DNA from 2 places in the Paralabilibaculum antarcticum genome. Region 1 is predicted to be linked to the other one. Evidence: riboswitches for the same ligand, from Rfam matches in the RefSeq annotation. Region 1 holds a riboswitch; the other holds the start of a gene.
What was found. Region 1 has a riboswitch for cobalamin ahead of L3049_RS16620 (TonB-dependent receptor plug domain-containing protein). Riboswitches for the same ligand answer to the same signal wherever they lie in the genome.

Region 1 (5,360 bases):
TCATTTTAAATTTTTGAATGAAAAACTTGATTTGTCAGTAGGTGCAAGGGGAGATATGATAAAATTTGAACTGGAAGCAGACAAATTGTTGGCGAACGATAAAAGCTCTGAAGATTATTGGGTTTTTACTAAAAACATTGGTGTGAAGTATCAGTTGACTAAAGATCTGTCAGTACATTCTAGTTGGGGAGATGCTTTTTTAGCTCCTAAGGCATATCAGGTAGCTGGTTTCTATCAAAGAGGTACAGTAAAAACAATTGGAAATGCAGATTTGAACCCGGAAAAATCAAATACTGTTGATGTGGGATTTGCTTTTAAAAATTTCAAAAAAGGAATTAATTTTGATTTGACTTATTTCAACACCTACCATAAAGATAAGATTGTGAGAAGCAGTTTGCAGAATGGTGATATAACCTACATCAATGCAATGAAGTCTGAAATGGATGGTTTAGAGATCGTAGCATCGTATGATTTTGGGGCTGTGCAAGACTACGATTATTCTTTGCGTGTATATTTGAATTACACTCATCTTTTTGATGCTGATGTAACTTATAAAGATGCTACAGGTCTTACTCAAACAGGAGAAATGCGATATGTGCGTGACAATACTGCAACATTTGGAGTTGAATTCGATAATTTGAAAGGTTTTTCAACCCGTTTAAGTGGTCGCTATATTGGACATCGATACGAGAACAATTACATGTATGTAGCTGATTATTCAAATTGGCCAACGGTAAGTAAAGCGCCAATTGTTTACAATGCAAAGGAAGTTAGACCAGATGTACTTAATAAAGCTTTGTTACGCCATCCTGTATCTTATGTGTTTGATTTTTCTGCAAGTTATTCATTTAATGAAAAATACACATTAGGATTGACGCTAGCCAACTTATTAGATGAGAATTATACTGAAAAGGATGGTTATAATATGCCAGGAAGAGCTATTACTGCCAAATTTAGTTATCGATTTTAAAAAGAATTTTATTCAGTTAAAAGGGGATGTTCCAATTATGGGATGTCCCTTTTTTTTATGATTTATAGTTTGTTGTGTGTTGATATACAGTGTGTTTTAAAATAGGTTTTAAATAAGAGATTAGTAAGTCTCATTTTGATTTTTTTTATCTATATTTGCAAAATAATTGGTTCTCGTGAATCTGATTTTTGTCAGATAGAGATGAAAAGGGAATCCGGTGAAAGTCCGGAGCTGTTCCCGTAGCTGTAAGCTCAGAAGAAAGCTTTTTCACCACAATGCCACTGTTTGATATAATCGAATGGGAAGGCGGAAAAAGTTGAGTAAGTCAGAAGACCTGCCAATGCTAACTTGATTTTCAAAACATTCGGAGAAGGTGTTTGGAAGACGATCGAAGATTTTATTTCTATTGTTCTATCCTTGTATTTTCTTCTTTATCAAATATTAGATGAAGTTGAAGTTTTTATTTGTGTTGTTAGGAAGCTTTATAAGCTTGTGTAGTTTTGGGCAAAAGCTTGGTGTGGATACGATTCAGATTGAATCCATTGATATTGTTGCGCCTAAATTAAATCACTTTTCGACTACAGAGAAAAAAGTGCTAATTGATTCTACTTTAATAAAAAGGTATAGTGGGAAGGACTTATCTGGTCTTCTTCAAAAAACATCTTTAGTAAATATCTCATCAAATGGTGCGTATGGAGCACTCGCTACCGTTGGAATGCGAGGAGCATCAGGTACACATACTTCTGTTAATTGGAATGGAATTCCTGTTAATTCTTTAACAACAGGATCTGCTGATGTATCTTTAATAAACGCTGGTTCTTTTGATCAGGTTCAAGTGGTGTACGGAGCTGTTGGTTCTTTGTATGGTTCCGGAACTTTAGGAGGAGCTATTGAGTTGTCTAATCATCCCGATTGGAAGAAGAAATCTTCATTAGGATTGATGTCGGAAGTAGGTAGCTACTCAAATACAAAAACAAAAATCTTTGGGAAATATTCCGATAAGTGGATTTCTTATTCGGGACAAGCATTTTTTCAATATGGAAAGAATGATTTTTCATACACTGATTTTCATGATTTTGGATCGCCAACCGAGCGACTAAATAATAATGAAAACAGGGCATATGGGACAATTCAAGACCTACATCTAAAAATCAAAGAAAATTATATTGATTTAGGTGTATGGTATCAGGTTAAAGAAAAGAATATTGGCGGTTTAATGGGAATTGGAGCTCCTATTAGCTTTCAAAAACAAAGAGATTCGTCGTTTAAAGCTTACGTTGGCTGGAAAAAATTGATTGGTAAATTTCGTATGGAAGCGAAATCTGCATATTTATCAGATTATTTGAAGTATACCGATAGGGGAAGTGCTACGAATACAGGATATAAAATATTTTCAGAAATAGAATCGAAGCGCTGGCTAAATGATGTCAACTTTAGATATTATTTCTCCGATAATTGGAGTGTTGATGTTAATGGAAAGTACAATTGGTTAAAAGGAATTACAAATAATTACCAAGGTAATATTCATGAAAATGAATCGCGTTTATCTTTAGCTGCCAAATATACACCCTTAATCGGAACATTTATATTCACCTATGGAAAGGAATGGAATTCGGAGGTTAACCCACCCGAAATGTATTCTTTTAGTTCGTTGATTCATCTTTTTCCTAATATTATTGATATTAGAGCTAAGGCATCGACTCACTATAGAAGACCAACATTTAATGAACGTTACTGGAATAATTCTGGAAATGTGGATTTAAAATCAGAGAATGGATGGAATTACGAATTAGGTTTGATAATGCTTCAACGGAAGGCATTGTATGGTGATATTACCATTGATGTAAATGCGTATAAGGCTCTTAATGATGATTTAATTGCATGGCAACCCGTATCAGGAACGCTTTGGAAACCGATCAATATTGGTAAAACAGTACTTCAAGGTGTTGATATTGAGGCAACTCATCTTATGAAGGTCAAGAGTAATAGTCTACGAACTTCATTAAAATATGCCTATAACGATGCGTACAATAATGATAAGGAAAGTGTTGAGTATAAGGAAACGCTAGCCTATCGTCCGCATCATATCGTCAAATTTTCTTCTGATTATTTATTTGGTAAATGGGATGTTGGCGTGTTGGGGACTTTACGTTCAAATACCAATACTTGGGAAGGTGATCAGGTAGACGGAAATTTATTGGTAGATATTAACGGAGGGTATCGTTTCAATACCAAATTTGCAAATATTAAACTAACTGGTCGAGTAGAAAACCTGTTGGATGAATCATATGAAATTGTTAGGTTTTACCCTATGCCTGGCAGAGCTTATTATTTTGGGGTGAATGTAATTTTTTAATTAATTAGCTATGAAAAAGGTTTTGAATCTTGCATTAGGATTGTTAGTTGCAAGTGTGTTGTTTGTATCATGTTCTAGTGATGATAATGAAATTCCTCAATTAAAAGGAAATTTTGTATTAAATGAAGGAAGCACAAACGGGTCAATTAGTTTAATTGATAAAGATGATAATGTTACTTTAAATTATTTTGCATCAGTTAATAGTATCGCATTAGGTCAGTATCCTCAATCTCTGGCGATGAATGATGAATATGCATTTATTGTTGTAACTACAGGAAGTGGAGCTGGTTATGTTGAAGTTGTTACAGCTGTGGATTTTAAGCATTATGCAACAATTGAAGGCTTTTCATATCCTCGTGAAATTGCTTTTGCAGATGGTAAAGCATATGTGTCGAATGGAAATGGGGTTACAGGAACTTATCCAAATCAAGTAAAGCAAAATAATGAAGTTTTTGTTATTGATTTAAATACAATGACAAAAACAAAAGAAATTACTGTTGGTGCGGGACCCGAAAAAATGATTGTTTCAGGAAATAAATTATATGTAGCAAACAGTGGTGGATGGTCTAATGACGATAATACAGTTTCTGTAATAGATCTTGATACCGATGAAGTTGTAAAAACAATTACCGTTAAGTCATGTCCTAAAGATATGGTAAAAGATACCAATGGGGATCTTTGGGTTTATTGTTCTGGTGTACCTGATTATAGCAACTATCCAAATGTTAGTTATACAAATGCTGGTATTTCAAAAATTGATGGTGATACACAAGATGTGAACTCATTTGTTTTGACAAATTTAAGTACTAGTGGCATTAAAAATATTGCGATAAGCAAGGACAAAAAGACAGTTTACTTTATGTCTGATGCCGTGTATGCAATGAATATTACTGATACAGCTTTACCAACAACAAAATTTGTTGATGCTACTTTCTACGGAATGGATGTAAATCCTAAAAATGGAAACCTTTGGTTATGTGAAGGGACAAATCCTGGAAAAGTACTTGTTTACTCTTCTAATGGTGAGAAATTAAAAGAATTTACAGTTGGAGCTATACCAAATTCAACAATGTTTAGCTACTAATTCAGTAGTTGTAAAATAAATTTAAGCGTCATTTCTTTCTAAGAAATGACGCTTTTTTTATGCTCAATATTTTCTGTCGTTATCTTAGATAAAATTATTAAGTTTATGGTTCCAAAAGCCAAAGTGAAATAAATTCTAATTATCTATTTTATGAGAACTTCTATTTCGTTCTTGATACTGTTTAGTATGCAAGTTATGAATACTTCTACCGCAATTGCTCAAGCTAATAAATCTGTAAGTATAATACCAAAACCAGCAAGAATTGTTGAGGCAACTGGTAGCTTATCGCTAAAGGAGGATGTGAAGATATTCTTTTCTGAAGGAGTTGATGATAAGGAAATTCTGCTTTCTTATTTGTCTGATCAGTTAAATGAGTTAACTGGTGTTAGAATTCCTAAAAAAGGAAGCAGAAAACTGCCTGCATCGAATAAAATTATTTTTAAAAAGGTTAATGACCACAATTGGGGAGAAGAAGAGTATTCTTTAATAGTTGATGCTACAGGAGTTTTGATTGAGGCTAAATCTGGAAAAGGATTTTTTTACGGAATACAATCTCTTTTGCAAATAATTCCTATAAATGCTGGTATAAAAATTCCGTATGTAAAGATATTAGATGAGCCAAGATATAAGTATCGAGGTATGCATTTGGATGTTTGCCGACATTTCTTTTCGGTCGATTTTATTAAGAAGTATATCGATTTAATGGCAATGTATAAGATGAATACTTTTCATTGGCATTTAACCGAAGATCAGGGTTGGAGAATCGAGATTAAAAAATATCCTAAACTAACCGATATTGGTGCATGGCGAATTGAAAAGGATGGAACAAGGTATGGTGGTTTCTATACGCAAGATCAAATAAAAGAGATTGTAAAATATGCGTCAGATCGATTCATAACTGTTATTCCAGAGATAGAATTGCCAGGACATTCTGTTGCTGCTCTCTCTGC
Region 2 (5,360 bases), 140 kb from region 1:
TTACGATTGACTTTATCACATTAGTAAAAGAAGAGATTATTATTGATCCGGATATTATAAGAACGGTTTTGATGAATTTAATTTCGAACGCTATTAAATACACTAATGAAAATGGAGTGATTCATGTTGAAGCCAGCAAGCTAAATGATGTGATACAAATTAGGGTTCGAGATAATGGAACAGGAATGTCCAATGAAGTACTTAGTAATTTATTTAATGAGGAAGAGCAAATGATAAGTACTCCAGGTTTACGTAATGAGCAAGGGACAGGTTTGGGTTTAAGTATTTGTGCTGAGTTAATACGTATTCATAATGGAAAAATACGGGTGGAGAGTGAATTGGGAAAGGGTAGTTTGTTTGAAATAGAAATTCCTTTCATTACTGAAAAGGAGGAGAAATAAAGGCTTTTAAGGCTTAAAAAAGAATTTTTTCTTGATTTGTTTGCCTGATTTTTTTTCATTCTGTCTTGATGCACTACGGCATGTAACTTGTTGTTTATGAATGTGTAGTGTGATTCGCATAGCTTTGTTTTATAGAAATGAAAAGACGCAAATATCATAAAAAGATCACCTAATGTTCTTTTTTTTTTAACTTGCGAAAGTAGCAACAGCTTAATTCAACCTTAAAATCTGCTTGCAACGATTAAACCAAACCATGATGAAACAGTATAAAAGCTTAACATTTCCTGCTCTTTTTTCGGAAACTGTAGAGAAATTCGGAACCTGTAACGCAATGGCCCTTGTAGGGCAAACACCTTTTACTTATAACGAGGTAAATTCACATATTCAATCTTTAATTGTATTTTACGAGAAATTAGGTATTAAGCCCGGAGATAGAATAGCTATTCTTAGTACAAATATGCCCAATTGGGGAGTCGCATATTATGCAACTACCTTTATGGGAGCAGTGGTTGTTCCTATTCTTCCGGATTTTACCGAGTTCGAAATTGAAAATATATTACAACATTCTGAAGCTAAACTTATTTTTGTCTCGAAAGCTTTGTCTTCCAAATTAGATAATATCAATGTTGAAAGTTTAGAGTCTAAAATTAGCATTGAGGATTTTTCACTGATAAATTCAGTGGAATCATCACCTAAGTTTGACTTGGCAGAAAAATCTACCACAGACTATCATATTAATGAAGATGATATGGCCGCGATCATTTATACATCCGGAACTACAGGAAGTTCTAAAGGTGTGATGCTCTCGCATAAGAATATTTGCTCCAATGCCACGAGTGCCAGAAACCTTCATCCAATTAATGAAACAGATCGTTTCCTTTCTATTTTACCGCTTTCTCATACCTACGAAAACACCTTAGGTTTTGTGATTCCAATGTTGGCTGGTTCATGTATCTATTATCTTGGAAAAACGCCGGTACCTTCTCTATTGATATCAGCATTAAAAGAGGTTAAACCAACTGTTATGTTCTCTGTTCCTCTGATTATTGAAAAGATATACAAAGGAAAAATACTACCTAACATCAATGGAAAAGCATTAACCAGATATTTGTACAAAATTCCATTTTTCCGTAGAAAATTAAATGCAATTGCAGGGAAAAAGCTGATGGAAACCTTTGGTGGTGAATTAACTTTCTTTGGTATTGGTGGTGCTAAATTAAACGATCAGGTTGAATTATTCCTAAGAGAAGCAAAGTTCCCTTATGCTATTGGTTACGGCTTAACTGAAACAGCTCCATTGATAGCAGGAAGTGGTCCAGCTATTACTAAATTTCAATCAACTGGTCCTGCATTAATTGGAGTAGAATTGAAAATTAATAATCCCGATCCTGTTACTCAGGTGGGAGAAATATGGGCTAAAGGGGATAATGTAATGCTAGGCTATTATAAAGATCCAGAAAAAACGAAAGAGGTTTTAACTGAAGATGGCTGGTTTAAGACAGGAGACTTAGCAAAAATGGATAAAAACAATTATCTCTATATCGAAAGTCGATTAAAGAATATGATTGTTGGTGCTAGTGGTGAAAATATCTACCCTGAAGAAATTGAATCTGTTATTAACAACTTCAAGCATGTGGTAGAATCAGTTGTAGTTGAGAAAAAAGGAAAACTAGTTGCCATGGTTCATTTTAATTATGAAGAACTGGAGCAACAATATAAAACAATTAGGAAAGATGTTGAAAACTATGTGGATCAGCAAATTGATGATTTAATGCAGGAGCTTCACGAATACGTTAATTCCAGAGTAAATAAGTTCTCACAAGTGCAAATGGTCATTGCTCAGGTTGATCCTTTTCAAAAAACTGCAACTCATAAAATCAAACGCTTTCTATACTATTAGATAAACAAAAGGCTGATTTTCATCAGCCTTTTTTTATGTCTTCTTATTCATCCAGAGACCAACTGTAAATTAAAGACGCATCTCCAGTAAATTCTTTTTCACGATCAATTTCGGTTTGTTTTTCGAATTCTGGCCCAAAGCGTTCAAAAGCACTGATAAAACCAAAATCTCGATCTGGAATGTCTTTTAAAATCTTACCAACTAATGAGACAGCCTTTTTGGAAATAACCAACCAAGGAACTGTTGCAGCGCCAACAAGATCTGTAACAATGCCAAAAGCGTCGCCAGCGATCCCTGTTTCAATTTCTTTCAATATTTCGCCTAAATCTCTTTGTGCTTTTCTTGTATGTCGTAGATAGATATGCACGTTTAATTCTCGATCTTCTGGCATTTCCCTACTCAAAATATACAATCCTTCGGATCCAGATTGGTCCGTATCAAAAAAGTATTCGTTGTCGTGACGCTTACTCAATTTGAATGGTTCCTGAGGAATGGTAGTGACCATCATTTTATCATTTTCGGTAGGATGGTCAGCGATGATTACAAAGTATAATTTCCAACTTCTTTTAGGGCGATAGATCCGTATTCCATCAATTTCCAATCTTACTTTACTCATGATTTTAGGCTTTAGTTTTTATAAATATAGAGATTATTATGTTGAGGTAGAAATTTTATAGAATTTTTATATGGTTTACTTGTTTGCGCTTGTGATTAGATGTTATGGAAGTTTTATTTATGTTTTTAGACAGATGTACTTGATGTTGTTATTTTTAATTGTTTGATATTCAGGTTGTATTGGTTTGATGGTTTTTGTGGAAGGATTCCATATAGGATAGCTCGTGCGGATCTTAAATTTAAATTGATACATTTGTTACGTGATTTGGCAATAGTAGATCTCTTGATCATCTATTAAAGAGGGAATCCGGTTTGAATCCGGAACTGTACCCGCAGCTGTAATCTCTATACCAAACTCTGTTGCACAATGCCACTGTATCTTATGGAAGATATGGGAAGGCGCAACAAGAGGGAGAAAGTCAGAAGACCTGCCTAATAACAAATATGTTTAATCGATACTTTCGGGACTAAAAGTGAGATTATGATGAGATATGATGTATTCATGCCTGCGGGGCATGCTGTTTTTGGTTCTTACAAAAAGAGCCAACTTTGCAAAAATAAACCAGGAACAAAGAGCGCTCCGCTCATTTTGTATTCCAATAAATTGTGCTGGTTTACCAATAAAAATAATTTCGACAAACAAGTTGACGCAAGCAATTATTGTGAAAACATAGTCTTGTTTCGGAAAGCAATTCAAAAAATTAGAATCCAATAATTCTACTTGTTGATTTCAACAGGTAAGAATTGATATACCCCAAATTTAAGGCAAACCTCCGTTTGCAAGCTTGAAATTCGAGATAATATGATGCGTGAAAGAGGAAAAGTAAGTATCGTTGGAGCTGGACCAGGTGATCCGGAATTAATTACACTAAAAGCTATTCGAGCTATTGAAAATGCTGAAGTGGTACTCTATGACTATTTGGTAAATAAGCAATTGCTAGACTATTGTAAAGAGGGTTGTGAGATTGTTTATGTTGGAAAAAAGAACCGACAACATACTTACCCACAGGAAGATATTAATAAAATGTTGATTGAGTATGGATTGGCAGGGAAAAAGATTGCTCGATTGAAAGGCGGAGATCCATTTGTTTTTGGGCGAGGTGCAGAAGAGATTTTAGGCTTGAAAGAACACGATATTGAGTTTGAGGTAATTCCTGGAATCACTGCTGGAGTAGCTGTTCCAGGAGCCGCAGGTATTCCGGTTACATTGCGAAATGTAGCTTCATCAGTGGCTTTCTTTACTGGTCACCAATGTGCAAATCACAAAACGGAGATTTATTGGGACAAAATCGCAACAGGAATTGATACTCTTGTGTTTTATATGGGCGTAACACAAGCCCCAAGAATTGTAAGAAACTTGATGGCCTGTGGGAAAAACCCAGAAACTCCAGTAGCCATGATTCGTTGGGGAACATTACCAGAACAGGAAGTTCTTAAGGGAACACTTGGGACGATTGTTCAAATGATGGAGGAACACAATTTTAAACCACCAGCAATATTTATTGTTGGTGAGGTTGTGGCTTACTCGGAACAATTATCACCACTAATCAATCAAATGGCTGAATCAGAAATAGAATAGTTATGAGCAAAAAAGGAATTTTAATCTGTGGGCACGGTACCCGTAAAGAAAGAGGAGCAAAAGCTTTTCAGGAATTTGCAATGAAATATGCTGCTCAAACTACCGATTATGAGGTGGAACTTGGCTTTTTAGAACTTTCGGAACCTAATTTTGAAACTGGCGTGAAGCGCTTGCTTGAGAAAGGAGTTAAGGAGATTATAGCTGTACCGGTATTTCTATTTACTGGTGTTCACATTCAAAGAGACATTCCTTATGCTCTAAATAGCTTTCAGGAAAAATATGATGTGAAAATTCAGCTAGCAAATTACATTGGAACTTGCCATGAAATGGTTGATTATAGTGTAAAGCTTCTTGAGGAGACACTAAAAGACAAAAACTGGAATGTTGAGGAAACAGCATTTCTGGGATTAGGTATTGGAGCTTCAAAAGCCGAAGCAAATGGTGATTTGGCAAAAATGACCCGTTTGATTCAGGAGAAACAAAAGTATCCTTTTTCAATTAATGCCTATACGAGTAGCATGACTTATCCTGCTTTGCCTTCGGTATTGGAATGGATGAAAGTTTTGCCTTTTAAAAATATTGTAATGCTGCCTTTCGTGTTTTTCCCTGGTGTTTACATGGATAGAGCATATGAAACAATGGATGTTTTTGTGAAGGAAAATCCGGATAAGAACATTGCAATTGCACCCTTATTAGGTGATACAGATGGTTTGTTTGAGATCTTAAATACAAGGTTGCAAGAGGTCTTAGATGGTAAAGTAGATTTGATTGCATCGACAGATTTAACTGGAGTTGAGCCACATCACCACCATCACGATCACGATCATTGCCACGGACATAGTCATGATCATGGACATCACCATCA

Region 2: it holds a riboswitch for cobalamin, as region 1 does, so the genes downstream of both, cobA (uroporphyrinogen-III C-methyltransferase) here and L3049_RS16620 (TonB-dependent receptor plug domain-containing protein) in region 1, are expected to answer to the same signal.

What each region holds. Positions count from the first base shown of each region.
Region 1 is NZ_JAKJSC010000005.1:45,842-51,201, forward strand. It holds gene L3049_RS16615 (TonB-dependent receptor plug domain-containing protein) at 1-970, shown strand, start outside; cobalamin riboswitch at 1,121-1,328, shown strand; gene L3049_RS16620 (TonB-dependent receptor plug domain-containing protein) at 1,416-3,326, shown strand; gene L3049_RS16625 (YncE family protein) at 3,337-4,410, shown strand; gene L3049_RS16630 (family 20 glycosylhydrolase) at 4,561-5,360, shown strand, end outside.
Region 2 is NZ_JAKJSC010000005.1:186,051-191,410, forward strand. It holds gene L3049_RS17170 (tetratricopeptide repeat-containing sensor histidine kinase) at 1-401, shown strand, start outside; gene L3049_RS17175 (AMP-binding protein) at 658-2,301, shown strand; gene L3049_RS17180 (hypothetical protein) at 2,345-2,917, opposite strand; cobalamin riboswitch at 3,166-3,366, shown strand; gene cobA (uroporphyrinogen-III C-methyltransferase) at 3,719-4,495, shown strand; gene L3049_RS17190 (sirohydrochlorin chelatase) at 4,498-5,360, shown strand, end outside.